3 regions of the Silvimonas sp. genome follow, and region 1 is predicted to be linked to each of the others. Evidence: predicted binding sites of a transcription regulator. Region 1 holds the regulator's gene; each other region holds the start of a gene.
What was found. The regulator FNR, encoded in region 1, switches genes on or off when oxygen is low (the NO sensors DNR and NnrR bind a similar motif). The targets are predictions, from matches to a motif close to TTGATNNNNATCAA.

Region 1 (4,734 bases):
AGTTGGGTGATGGATTCTTCCGGCATCAGCGTGAGCAAATGGCAGGTGAAATCGCGAATTTCCAGGGTGAAGCGCACCTGAATCAGCAAGGCGCAATCCCACGTCAATTGCTCGGGGTTAATCAGTCGGTCAACCTCGGCGTTTTCGGCAATCAGCGTAGGTGGCGAATATGAAAGTGGCGACAACAGTAGATCGGCAATGCCGTTCAAACATGCGCCGACCAGCACATTGCCGACATCAAGCAGCAACTCACGTTCGGTGGAGGCGCCGATCTCGTCTTCGTAGCCCATGAGATCAGCCAGGTTGCGACAGCCACGCTCGTCGTAGATCACCACGGCTTCGCCACGCAACATGCCGCTGAAAGACTGGCGCACTGCGGTAACGGCCAGCTCACGCCCGACGGTGTTAGCAATGGTTTCGGAGATATTGCTCGCATCCGCAAGGCAAATCCCCGGCACCGACAAATGCACAAACCCGCCCATGATTTGTGCCAGCAAAGCTCCCGCCCTGCCCATGGCGATGTTGGTTACTTCCTGCAGCGCATCGCGCTGGTCTTCGTTCAAAGCAATCGCAGTCATAGGTTGATCCCGTACTCGCGCAGAACAGCCTCAATGCTAACCGGATCGACAGGCTTTTTCACGAAAGCAGCCGCGCCCAGCGCCCGTACACGCTCGCGAGCGAGGGTCTGTACGTCGGCGGTAACGACGATCACGAAAGAGTTCAGGCCTTCTTTCTGCAGCGTTTCCAGGACGCCATAACCATCCAGATCTGGCATGGTCAGGTCAAGAAACATCACATCAGCCTTTCCATTTCTGTAAGCTTCAAGCGCTTCGAGACCATTGCTGGCCTGGGTGATTTCCACATCCCATTGCGGCGGCAACGCTTTGATCAGCATTTTGCGTGCGATAGTGGAATCGTCGACAACGAGGATCGGCGTGGGCATGCTGGGTTTTGACCTATTCAACGATGCTAAAGGCATAAGCTGACAGATTTTAGTTCAGTTACGTTGCACTGAATAGTCTGTCAAAGGACTATATGACTAAATAGCAGCAGTGAAACCAGGCGCCAGATACCAAACGACACAAATAACAATCCTGCCACAAGCCTGACCAAAGGCTTGCGCAACAGAAGGTTTGCACGCCCCGCCGCCTGGCCAATCAACAACAGGTTTGGCAGTGTTCCCAGCCCAAAGGCAAGCATTATCAGGGCCCCTCGAACGACACTGCCGCTAGCCAAAGCTGACAAGCTTGCGGTGTAGACCAAGCCGCAAGGCAACCAGCCCCATAGGCCACCGATAATAAACGTGTCTCGCCAGTGCCTGACAGGCAAGCGACGCGCCAGTAAGGGCTGAATTTTTCGCCAGACGGGCCGACCAACGGTTTCCAGCCGAGTCACCCAGGTCGACCATCCAGCCAGATACAAGCCCACCGCAATCAATAGCAGGTTGGCCAGTACAAACAGGACTACCTTGATCGACTGCAGCGAAACAAGCGCCGGCAACGAACCAATGGCACCAACCAAAGCCCCGATCAGCGCGTAACCGCCAATCCGGCCCAGATTAAAACCGAGGTGATAACGCAAGCGCGGACCTGGCGGCAACTGCAGGCTGAATGCAGCAACCACCCCGCCGCACATACCAAAGCAGTGACCACCGCCCAGCAGGCCGGCCACGAAAAAAGCAAGAAGGTCAAAATCGTGCAAATCAGAACCCTGGCAAAGAAAACAATCTGCGGCGGCCTCAAGGCCAGCCGCCACGGCGCGTTGCACGCCGCATGCCGGTCTGAGCTTACCTTAAACCAGGCGCGAATAGCTCGCTGCGGTGGTCTTCTCGCGCAGATGACGGTCGAACACCATCGCAATGGAACGGATCAGCATGCGTCCTTTAGGCGTGACCTCAATGCCCTCTTCGCTCAACTGCAACAAGCCGTCCTGCTCCATCTGTGACAGCCGCCCCATTTCGGGGGCGAAGTAGGTTTTGAAATCCAGTAACCAGGCGGTTTCAATCTGTCCAAAATTGAGGTTAAAGCGACACATTAATCCGTGAATTACCGAACGGCGCAGCAAGTCATCCATATTCAAAATATACCCGCGCTCAATTGGCAATTGATTACGATCGAGCATCTCGTAATACTCATCGATATTTTTTGAATTCTGAAAATACCCGGCCCCAACCTTACCAATTCCGGATACACCAAATGCCAGCAAATCAGATTCCGCGTAAGTTGAATAACCCTGGAAATTACGCTGCAAAGTACCACGGCGCTGGGCAATGGAAAGATCATCATCCGGCAATGCAAAGTGATCCATGCCGATATAAACGTAACCAGCGGCAGTCAATTTGTCGATGGCTGCATGCAGTATATCCAGCTTGGCCGATGAGTCGGGCAATGCGGCCGTATCAATGCGTCGTTGCGGCTTGAAGCGCTCAGGCAAATGGGCGTAATTATAAAGCGCAATGCGGTCTGGATGGATGTCCAGCACCCGGTCGATGGTTTGCATGACACTAGCTACAGACTGGAACGGCAGGCCATAGATCAAGTCGATACTGACTGAACGAAACCCGGAAGCGCGCGCGGCGTCAATCACCTTGCGGGTCTGCTCTTCACTCTGAATCCGGTTAACGGCGCGCTGCACTTTCTCGTCAAAGTCCTGAACGCCAACACTCACCCGGTTAAAACCCGTTTCAGCCAGCAACGCTATTTTTGATAATTCAAGTTTGCGCGGATCAATTTCGATTGAATATTCGCCATCCGTCAGAATGTCGAAATTATCATTAATTGCGCGCATTAAAGTGGCTAGTTGGGTTTCCGGCAAAAAAGTCGGTGTACCACCCCCAAAGTGGATCTGGCCAACCTTCATTCGGTATGGCAATATATTTACGTGAAGCTGTATTTCTTTTTGTAGATACTCTGTATATTTAACTGCCTGCGATTCATCTTTGGTAATCACTTTATTGCAAGCGCAGTAATAGCAAATCGTATTGCAAAACGGCAGATGAAAATATAAAGAAGCAGGCTTGTCCGCCTCACCTACACGCGAATGCAACAGCATCTCGCGATAATCGGCAGTTTCAAGCTCGGCAAATCGGTCTGCGGTGGGATAAGACGTGTAGCGAGGGCCTTTGCCATCGTAGCGCTCGACAAGAGATCGATCGAATTCGACCTGCTGGATCAACGGTGTTGTATGCATTTGTCCTACCCCTAAAACACAGGGTAAAGATTTTGCCTACATCTGGGACATAGTTACTTGATCCAAATCAATACGACTCGCATGATGCTAGCATCTACTGCGAGGATACGTGACCTGGCTCAATAAGCGGCACAGAATTCGATGAAGCGGCACACAGGATTGTGTAAGGGTGCCGCTGCAATGGCGTAAAAATTTCAAGTCATAGTGGAACAACATCATGCTGTCACCAATTCAGTTACGCGAAACCGGCCTCAAGCAACTGCGGCACGCCTGCTCAAATTGCAGTTTGCGTGAACTGTGTCTGCCCATTGGCTTGTCGCCCGAAGAAATGCGACAAGTTGATCAATTGGTCAGCCAGGGCCGCCCCATCAAGCGCGGCGAAGCACTCTACCGTGCCGGTGAGCCGTTCCATGCACTCTATGCAGTGCGCCTCGGCTTCTTCAAAACCAGCATCGTTTCTGAAGATGGTCGCGAACAAGTGACCGGTTTTCACATGAATGGTGAGTTGATGGGCATGGATGCAATCAGCACCGACCATCACACTTGTGACGCAGTTGCGTTGGAAGATAGCGAAGTATGCGAACTGCCCTTTGCTGAAATCGAATCCATGTCGCGCCGTATTCCCAACCTGCAACGCCATCTTTACAAGATGATGAGCCGCGAAATCGTCCGCGATCATGGCGTAATGCTGCTGTTGGGCAATATGAAGGCAGAGGAACGGATTGCTGCGTTCTTGCTCAATCTCTCGCAGCGCTTTGCCTTACGTGGCTATTCGCACAGCAGCTTTCATCTGCGCATGACGCGCGAAGAAATCGGCAGCTACCTCGGCCTGAAGCTGGAAACGGTAAGCAGAACCTTATCGCGCTTCCAGGACAATGGTCTGATTCGAGTACAGAACAGGCTCATCGAACTGAAAGACACCGAAGGCTTGAAACAATTGATGAACAACTGTCAAAGCAATTGACTGCCTGATTCCAATGCTCACGCAAGTTTGCCTGGTTGCCCCAGCGGCGCTCGCATCCTCCATCCTTGGCCGCCTGGCGCGATCAGGATTGGGGGTGCCGGTATTTCCGGCAGAAACTCCAACTGCTTTGCCGCCTGCACCCACCCCCGACAGCACGTTGGTGTTGGTGAACCCGCAAGGGCTCGCGGAATATCTGGCATGGAAAAGCCAAGCCGATGCACAGGGCTGGCATCTGCTGGATATAGCCGGCAACTTGCAAAACCCCCTCGGGCAAATCTACGGCTGGATGCTCGCTGTCGGTGCAAAGCACAGTGACCTTGCAATAGCCGAACCCATCATTGCAGCGTTGTCGCCAGCCCTGCCCAACGCATGGCTTCACGCAGGCGGCCCCGGGGCTGGCGCGTTTTTGCAGACCGCAAGCGGTGCCTGCCTAATGCAGTCTGGAGAGGTCTGGTTGTGGTTACAGCGCGCGTTGCAGCAACCCGGCAGCACGCCGTTTGATCTGCAGTCTTGGCAATACCTGGTTCACGGCGGTTTTGAGAAGCTGCAGCGAGAGGCGCGGGATTACCTGGCCCTCGACA
Region 2 (4,734 bases), on a different contig from region 1:
GGTCACGCTGTTCTGGTTATCGGGAATCGGCTGGCCAAAATTGGACGTCAGAATCGGACGGTCAGACATGGTTAAGGCTCCTGAACTATGTGCTCTGAAAAGGGTTGGGACAGATGAACAATCCGGCTAATACGATCCGCTGTAATGCGCCCAAAGCTCTGCCCACTCGCTGCGTCTGAATAGCTGCATGATGCGCACTCTTGCCTGAGGGGATGAACTGATTGTGGGCGACGCCAGCCAATAATAAAAATTGAATATCCATACTTCTTTGGTAGTTAAAAACTATATTGGGACTCACCACCGTTGCCCGCTTTGATCGACCGCGAGGATCAACCACTTGGGGCGCTGCAATCGGTATAGACCGGATTTGGCCCAGATTTATGCAGAACTGGATAAACACTGCGTGCGATTAAATGGCATTGCATGTCGCCAGCGCCCGTCGCGTCAGGGCAATGGCATAATGCGAACATTTCCAGCACCGAGCGCATCATGGCTATCCTGATCAGTGGTTCCATTGCCTACGACACCATCATGGTGTTCCAGGACCAGTTCAAAAATCATTTGTTGCCCGACCAGCTACATATTCTTTCCATCTCGTTCCTGGTGCCGGAGATGCGCCGCGAACTGGGTGGTTGCGCCGGCAACATTGCCTATAGCCTGAAAGGCTTGGGCGATGAGCCGCTGATGGTCGGCACGGTCGGCAGCGACTTCGGCCCCTATGCCGCTCGCCTGGATAAACTGGGCATCTCCCGCGTCGGGATCAAAGAATTGCCAGAACACTTCACCGCGCAATGCTTTGTGACCACCGATCTGGACGACAACCAGATCGCTGCCTTCCACCCAGGCGCCATGAATCTGTCGCACTTCGTGCAACTCACTGAAATCGGCGTGCCGGTCACGCTGGGCATCGTCGGGCCGGATGGCAAGCTGGGCATGCAGGAACGCTGTCGCCAACTGGCCGCTGCTAGCGTGCCGTTTATCTTTGATCCGGGCCAGGCCATGCCGTTGTTCTCGGGCGAAGAAATGCTGGAAATGACCGAACAGGCCGACTACCTGACCCTGAACGATTACGAAGCCGAAGTGATGTCGAAAAAGACCGGCTTCTCGATTGCGCAACTGGCACAAAAGGTCAAAGCATTGATCGTCACTTATGGCGCAGAGGGTTCGGAGATTTTTGCCGATGGCCAGACTTATCGCATTCCGGCCGTCAAAGCCGAAGCGGTGGTGGACCCGACCGGTTGCGGTGACGCCTTCCGCGCCGGCTTGTTGCACGGCATCAGCCATGGCTGGGACTGGCCGAGCACCGGCAAGCTGGCGTCCCTCTTGGGGTCACTCAAGATCGCTCAGCGCGGTGCGCAGAATCATCACGTTGAACTGGCCGATATCAAGCAGCGTTATCAAGCGGCATTTGGTGAAAGCTGGCCCAGTTAACTGAGCCCCTGGCTTGGCAAAACCTCAGACCCGATACGCCGTCAGTAGTACATGACGGCGTATCGGGTCTTTGCTTTGGGCACTACCTGATATTCACCGCATTCGCTTTGTCGGCGCCTGCCAATTACAAGAATTCATCTTGATCAGGATTAAGGGCCATTCACGGCAACCAGCCTAAGCTGCTCCGCTTTGCCTCTGGCGGAGCGTTGCATGCGTGTTCCTCATCTGGTCTGCCCCGCTGGCAGCCTGCAAGCCCTGAAAAAAGCCGTGGACCACGGCGCCGATGCGATCTACGTCGGCTTCAAAGACCCCACCAATGCCCGCAATTTTGCCGGACTCAATTTCACCGATCAGCAGCTCACCGACGGCGTGCATTACGCCCACCAGCGCCAGCGCGAAGTGCTGGTGGCGATCAACACTTACCCGCAAGCCGGGCAAACCACACACTGGCATCGCGCCGTAGATCGCGCCGCTGACCTGGGTGCAGATGCAGTGATTGTTGCCGATATGGGTCTGCTGGAATACGCCACCCGCACGCATCCGCAATTGCGGCGCCATCTTTCGGTACAGGGCTCTGCCACCAACGCTGACGCGATCAACCTGGCCCGCGATCATTTCGGGATTTCCCGCGTGGTGCTGCCACGGGTGCTGACCCTGCCGCAAGTAGAGTACGTGGCCGCACATACCAAAGTAGAGGTCGAAGTATTCGGTTTTGGCAGCCTGTGCGTCATGGCAGAAGGCCGTTGCCAGCTGTCATCGTGGGCGACCGGTGAATCGCCTAATACCCACGGCGTGTGCTCACCCGCTGCGCATGTGCGCTGGGAGCAAACCGGCGGCACGCTCAATGCCCGTCTCAACGGCATTTTGATTGACCGCTTTGCCGAAGGTGAACCGGCTGGTTATCCGACCCTGTGCAAAGGCCGTTTTGAGGTCTCCGGTGATACGTATTACGCGCTGGAAGAACCTACCAGCCTGAACACGCTAGCGATCCTGCCAGAGCTATTACGTATCGGCGTCGCCGCCATCAAGGTCGAAGGCCGCCAACGCAGCCCGACCTACACCGCCCAGGTGACCAAAGTGATGCGTGAGGCCATCGATGCCGCAGCCAGCAGCCGTTATGCCGTCAAACCAGACTGGACCCGCCAACTGACCGACGTCTCGGAAGGGCATCAGCAAACGCTGGGCGCCTATCACCGGCCGTGGCGCTGAACCGGCTAACGCCTGCGGTTACTACCAAACCAGAACAAGCAATGATCAAGGAAACGCGCATGAAAATCGCCTTAGGCCCTCTGCTGTATTACTGGCCGCGCAGCCAGGTCAGCGACTTTTACGCCGCCGCCGCCCACTGGCCGGTGGACATCATTTATCTGGGTGAAGTGGTCTGTGCCCGCCGCCACGAGCTACGTACTGCCGACTGGATTGAATTGGCGCAAACGCTCCAGCAAGCAGGCAAAACTGTGGTGTTGTCGTCGCAAGCATTGCTGGAATCGGCGGGTGATTTGATCAGCCTGCGCAAACTGGCCGACGCCGGGTTCGCGCTGGAAGCCAACGACCTTGGCGCGGTCAAGATTGCCCAGGACGCGGACGTGCCGTTTGTAGCTGGCCCGCATTTGAATATCTACAACGGCGCTACGCTGGATTGGTACGCCGCACGTGGTGCCACCAGCTGGGTGCCGCCAGTAGAAATGCCCGGCGCAGCATTACGCCAGTTGCTGGCAGAACGCAGTTGCAGCATTCCCACCGAAATTTTCGCCCATGGTCATGTGCCGCTGGCCTTTTCCGCCCGTTGTTTCACGGCACGGCATTTTGATCTGAGCAAAGATGCCTGTGAATTTCGCTGTATTGAACATCCGGACGGGCTGGACGTGAACACACGTGATGGTCGGCCGTTCTTGCGCATCAATGGTATACAGACCCAGTCCGCCGCTTGCCAAAGTCTGTTCAGCGCACTGCCTGAGCTGAAATCCAGCGGCGTGGATGTTTTGCGCATCAGCCCGCAAGCGCACTTCACCGAAGAATGGGTGCGCGCCTATGCGGCAGCTTTGGCCGGAGAAGCCGTCGAGCCCGATATCGCCACGTGGCAACCCGAAGGTATTGCCAACGGTTATTGGTACGGCAAAGCCGGGATCGAACATCTGATCGGGAGCGTCGCATGCTGAACTTCTTTACCACTTTGCCGCGCAAGGTACTGCCACGTTTACCCGAAGCGCCACCGGCGCTGGTTGCTGGCTTTGTACTTAACCGGCTGGCACCCAGGTTGTGGGCGGATGACGATTTTTCCTGGCTGAACGGGCAGACAGTGCGCATCGCCATCCATGATCTGGGATGTGGTTTGACGCTTACCCATAATGGCCGCCGCTTTGCTGCCAGCAACGCGCCTGCCTCGGTCACGCTGGCCGCCAACTGGCGCGATCTGGCGGCGTTGATGCGACACGAGGCTGATCCGGACACGCTGTTCTTTCAGCGCAAACTGCTGATTGAAGGCGACACCGAGTTAGGCCTGCATCTGAAAAACCGGCTGGATGCGACCGATTGGGACGCGCTCTATCAAAGCTTGCCAAAGCCCATTGCCCGCTGGCTCACGCCCGGCCATCTCGCCAGCTAACGGTTTCGCCCGCCAAAAAGAAAACGCCCGGCAAGTATCTGACCGGGCGTTTTGCTTTTCACAGCACATGCAGCGAACTAGCGTGCTGTTATTTTTTCTTGGTGGTTGCGGCGGCAGCAGGTTTTTTCTGTGTTGCGCGCTCTTTGGCGATCAACTGGTCGATCACCGTCAGCACGGTACCGTCTTCCTTGCCTACCATGGACGGCGCAGTTACAAATTTGCCGTTCACGATAAAGGTCGGGACGCCATCAATCTGGTAGGTGTTCACCAGTTGCGAAAGCTTGCCCAACTCAGCGTTGGCCGAGAACGAGTTATAAGCGGCCTTGAACTTGTCGACATTGATGCCTTGCTTCTTCACCCAGTCAAACAGGACTTCATCGCGACGCAGTTCCAGACCGTCACGTTGAACCGCATTGAACACGGCTTGCTGGTACTTGGCCGCAATGCCCATCTGGTTCAGTGCCACAAAAATTTTGGCGTGAGCGACGATATCGCTACGGCCTTGCCACACCACGTGATAACGGATGAAGTTCACATCCTTGGGCAACGCGGCAGCCCATTTCTCTACATACGGTTCAACGTGGAAACAATGCGGGCAGCCGTACCAAAAGAACTCGATGACTTCGATCTTGCCAGGTTGCTGCACCGGCACGGGATTGGTCATCAGTTTGTATTCGGTGCCTTCTTTGATATCGGCA
Region 3 (4,734 bases), on a different contig from region 1:
TCACCAGATCTTCACGGATCGGGTCGATTGGCGGGTTGGTCACCTGCGCAAACAGCTGCTTGAAGTAGGAATACAGCGTCTTGGACTTGTTCGACAATACTGGCAGCGCCGAGTCGTTACCCATCGAACCAGTGCCTTCTTCGCCGTTCTTGGCCATCGGCTCCAGGATGAACTTGATGTCTTCCTGGGTGTAACCAAAAGCTTGTTGGCAATCGAGCACAGTCGAACAGGGCGCCTTCGGGATTTCCGTGGCGCTTTGAACTTCGTCCAGCTTGATACGAATCTTGCCGATCCACTCTTTGTACGGCTTGGAGTTGGACAGCGTGTTCTTGATTTCCTGGTCGTCGATGATGCGGCCTTGTTCCAGATCGATCAGGAACATCTTGCCTGGCTGCAGACGCCATTTTTTGTTGATGCGGCTATCGGCGATCGGCAGTACGCCAGATTCGGAAGCCATCACCACCAAGTCATCGTTGGTGACCAGATAACGCGCCGGACGCAGACCGTTACGGTCCAGCGTGGCACCAATCTGGCGACCATCAGTAAACGCCACGGCGGCAGGACCATCCCATGGTTCCATCATCGCGGCGTGGTATTCATAGAAGGCGCGACGGTTTTCGTCCATCAGCGTGTGTTTTTCCCACGCTTCCGGAATCATCATCATCACGGCTTGCGCCAGCGAATAACCGCCCATCACCAACAGTTCGAGCGCGTTGTCGAACGAGGCTGAGTCAGACTGGCCAGGATAAATCAGCGGCCAGACTTTTTCCAGGCTCTTGCCCAATACCGGCGAGCTGATGGCTTTTTCACGGGCGGTAATCCAGTTCACGTTGCCGCGCACGGTGTTGATTTCACCGTTGTGGGCAATCATGCGGAACGGATGCGCCAAGTCCCATGTCGGGAAGGTATTGGTCGAGAAGCGTTGGTGCACCAGTGCCAGCGCGGATACGCAGCGCGCATCGGCCAGATCGTTGTAATACACGCCCACCTGGTCAGCCAGCAGCAGACCTTTGTAGTTTACGGTGCGGGCGGAGAACGACGGCACATAGAACTCGTGGCCATGCGTGAGCTTGAGGCGGCGAATCGCGTGGCTGGCCGATTTGCGGATGATATACAGCTTGCGCTCCAGCGCATCGGTCACCAGCACGTCCGGGCCGCGGCCGACGAAAATCTGGCGAATCACCGGCTCTTTGGCGCGCACGGTCGGGGACATTGGCATGTCGCGGTTGACCGGCACATCGCGCCAGCCCAGCAGCACTTGCCCTTCCACGCGCACAGCACGCTCGATTTCTTCCTGACAGGCAGCGCGCGAGGCGGCTTCTTGCGGCAGGAAAATCATGCCCACGCCGTACTCGCCAAAGGCGGGCAGCGTGACGCCTTGTTTCGCCATTTCTTCGCGATACAAAGCATCGGGGATTTGAATCAGAATACCAGCGCCGTCACCTTGCAACGGATCGGCACCTACGGCACCGCGGTGATCCAGATTCTTCAGGATCAACAACCCTTGCTCGACGATCGAATGGCTCTTCTGGCCCTTCATATGGGCGACGAAACCGACACCACAGGCATCGTGTTCGTTAGCGGGATCGTACATCCCCTGTTGCTGGGGCATCACGTGATCCATCACGCTCTTTCCTTCTGGCTAAGCGCAGCCTGGTTTAACTAGAACCTCTAGTACCTCGGGCGCGCAGGTCAAAAAAGGCCGACATTGCGTCAGCCTCGGTCCAATTTTCGAATCATGACAGGGGTCGAGCGGCTGGTCCGGATCGCACGGAGCTAGCGTCGACTTGGCTGGCGGGGTAGCCAGCGCACGGTGCCTTGCGCGTTGGTATAACGCATTGCACAAAATGGCAATTATATTGCCAGAAATTGCGCCCCGATCAGAGGCATTTTTTCTAAAAAATGACAGAAATTAGTGCAAACACCCTGACGTTTGTCGGGAAACGCGATTTTGTTAGTGCACGGCCTTCGACTACATCGTTTTATGTATGCAGCGAGTCAGCCACGCATCAGCAAACTACACACCATATGCCACTGTGATTTTTACCTGCCAAGGCACAGGCTTGATAGGTATCAATGCACAGCTTCTTCCGGGTAATCATGATTCAATAATTGAGAATGATTCTTGAAACCGGAAATCACCCATGTGTCCGCTTTTCGATCTGCCGCTGCAAACGCCCGCTCGTGTATTAAAACTACATACTCCGGCCGAACTTACCCAACGTCTTTTTGCCATGGGATTACGCCCGGAGCGCGAGCTTACAGTACTCAGGCGCGGCTGGCTTGGCGGGCCGTTGCAAGTGCGAATTGGCAACACTGAACTGATGTTGCGCCGGGAACACGCCCGCGCCATTGAAGTCGAAATCTCCGCCCTGCCCATCCAGCGTAACGAGGCCTGATCATGAAACGGATCGCGCTCGTTGGCATGCCAAACACCGGCAAATCCACACTATTCAACCGTATCACCGGTGGCAATGCCCGCGTCGCCAACTGGCCGGGGCTCACGGTTGAATTGGCCACGCATCGTATTTTGCTGGGCGGCAGCATGGTGCAACTGGTCGATCTACCGGGTATTTATGATTTATCAGGCGGCGCTGAAGACGAACGCGTAGCGCAGGCGTTTCTGGCCAATACCGAACTGAGCGCCATTGTGGTGCTGCTGAACGCCACCCAACTGGATCGCCAACTCGCACTGGCTTTGCAATTGAAAGCCCTGGGCGCGCCGATGATTGTCGCGCTCAATATGACGGACGAAGCCAAACGCGCGGGCATCGTCATCGACTACGCCAGGCTATCGGCCCAACTGGGCTGCCCGGTATTGCCGATCTCGGCCAAACTGGGCCAGGGCGTGCCAGAACTGAAAACCGCCATCAGCCAGCACATTGCGCTGAACGGCGATATCCAGCTTGATTTCTCCAGCCTGCAAGCGGCTACGGCATTCCATGCCGAAGAAACCCGGCTGCATCATGCCTTTGTCTCCCGTCCGCCGACCATGCCGGCGAGCATGACCGAGAAACTGGACCGCTGGATTCTGCACCCGGCGCTTGGTTTGCCACTATTTATCTTGATGATGTTCATCTTGTTTCAGCTCACCTTTGCCATTGGTTCTCCGCTCCAGGATGCATTGGGCAGCGGCATGGACTGGATCAAACACACCTGGCTGGAACCCGCACTCGCCGGTGCGCCCGAATTTGTACGCGGCGCCTTGCTCGACGGGCTGTTCGACGGCGCGGGCACGGTGCTGACCTTTGCCCCGCTGATCTTCCTGTTTTTCTCGCTGATGGCGATCATTGAAGACTCCGGCTATTTTGCCCGCGCCGCCTTCATGATGGATGGCCTGATGAGCCGCCTGGGGCTGGATGGCCGTGGTTTTGTCATGCTGCTGATGGGCTTTGGCTGCAACGTGCCCGCGTTGATGGGCACGCGGGTGATCCGCGATCCCAACGCGCGCAAGCTGACCATGCTCACTATTCCGTTCTCGTTGTGTTCAGCGCGGTTGCAGATTTTTCTGTTTCTATCTTCGGCGCTGTTCACGCCAACGCAGGCGCCGTGGGTGTTGCTAGGGTTGTATCTAGCGAGCATCGTCATCGCGCTCGGTTCGGCCTGGGTCTTCCGCAAACGCTTTGCCTCCAGCGAGCCTTTTGCACTGGAATTGCCACCGTTCCGCATGCCGTTGCTAAGGCAGATTCGCGCTCGCGGCTGGGGCGAAACCCGTTCTTTCCTGCGCATGGCTTCGACCATGATTGTGGTTGGGGTATTGCTGGTGTGGTTCCTTACCCATTACCCATCGGAACACGCCAGCTATGCGGGGATGATTGCCAACGTGCTAGAGCCAGTCCTGACGCCGATTGGCATTCATTCCGAAATGTCGATTGCGTTGATTTTTGGTTTTGTCGCCAAGGAGGTCGTTCTGGGCGCGCTGTCGGTCATTACCGGGGTGCAGGGCGATGCACTGGCGCATCATCTGGCAGGCAGTATGGACCCGGTTTCGGCGATCTCGTTCATGCTGTTCACCCTGATCTACGTGCCCTGCGTGGCAACGGTTGCCACCATGCATAAAGAATCGAAAAGCGCCTGGTTCACGGCGGGGTCGGTGGTCTGGTCGCTAGGACTGGCATGGGTGCTGTGCTTTGTGTTTTACCAAGGCACGCGCTTGGTGACTGGCTGGTTGTAACGCTTGCTTGTCAGGCGAGAAAATTCGCAAGGTGGATTCGGCATAGCCAATCCACCTTATCGACATCTTCAATTGCTATCCCACTCGCCCTGTTTGGGCACTTCGCTCCACAGTTGCAAGCGCTTGGGCTCGCCGATGCGCATGGTTGGCTGAGCCAGCAACCAGTTCTCAAGCGCCATCCGCCGATAAACCAGTTCTTCCACGCTGACACCAATCAAACCCTGCAACAACGCGCCATGTTGCAACATGATTTCGCCGTCGTGGATCGGCGCGGTTGCCAGATAAACTTGTTCTTCCAGCACCAACACCCAGTAAACGCAGTCAGTTTCTTCTACCAGCGCCAGCGTACCGCGCGGTTGCTGTACCAGTTCGGCGGCCACCAGTTGGCCCACAGCCTGCAACCAGCGCCAGCTTTGCTCGGTTTGATCATCCGCACCATAGGGCGGGATATCTGTATTGATCGGGAGTTCGTTCAGGCGATCCATGTCTTGCCAGGAAAATAAAACATTCGAGAACCAGTCTGCGTTTGCTCGCTGGCACAGTCACTGCATGTGAATCAC

Region 2: a site for FNR is predicted at 1,571-1,584, ahead of P4L78_RS18860 (peptidase U32 family protein). Genes of this name have one in related genera too.
Region 3: a site for FNR is predicted at 2,064-2,077, ahead of P4L78_RS04885 (FeoA family protein). Genes of this name have one in related genera too.

Annotation. Positions count from the first base shown of each region.
Region 1 covers NZ_JARLJK010000122.1:358,773-363,506, reverse strand. The annotation lists gene P4L78_RS14395 (hypothetical protein) at 1-578, opposite strand, end outside; gene P4L78_RS14390 (response regulator) at 575-943, opposite strand; gene P4L78_RS14385 (sulfite exporter TauE/SafE family protein) at 1,024-1,767, opposite strand; gene hemN (oxygen-independent coproporphyrinogen III oxidase) at 1,792-3,189, opposite strand; gene fnr (fumarate/nitrate reduction transcriptional regulator Fnr) at 3,407-4,153, shown strand; gene P4L78_RS14370 (hypothetical protein) at 4,167-4,734, shown strand, end outside.
Region 2 covers NZ_JARLJK010000142.1:161,581-166,314, forward strand. The annotation lists gene P4L78_RS18850 (catalase) at 1-69, opposite strand, end outside; gene P4L78_RS18855 (carbohydrate kinase family protein) at 490-1,431, shown strand; gene P4L78_RS18860 (peptidase U32 family protein) at 1,642-2,640, shown strand; gene P4L78_RS18865 (U32 family peptidase) at 2,700-3,590, shown strand; gene P4L78_RS18870 (SCP2 sterol-binding domain-containing protein) at 3,584-4,036, shown strand; gene P4L78_RS18875 (thiol:disulfide interchange protein DsbA/DsbL) at 4,125-4,734, opposite strand, start outside.
Region 3 covers NZ_JARLJK010000059.1:59,651-64,384, reverse strand. The annotation lists gene gltB (glutamate synthase large subunit) at 1-1,612, opposite strand, end outside; gene P4L78_RS04885 (FeoA family protein) at 2,145-2,399, shown strand; gene feoB (ferrous iron transport protein B) at 2,402-4,174, shown strand; gene P4L78_RS04875 (hypothetical protein) at 4,243-4,659, opposite strand.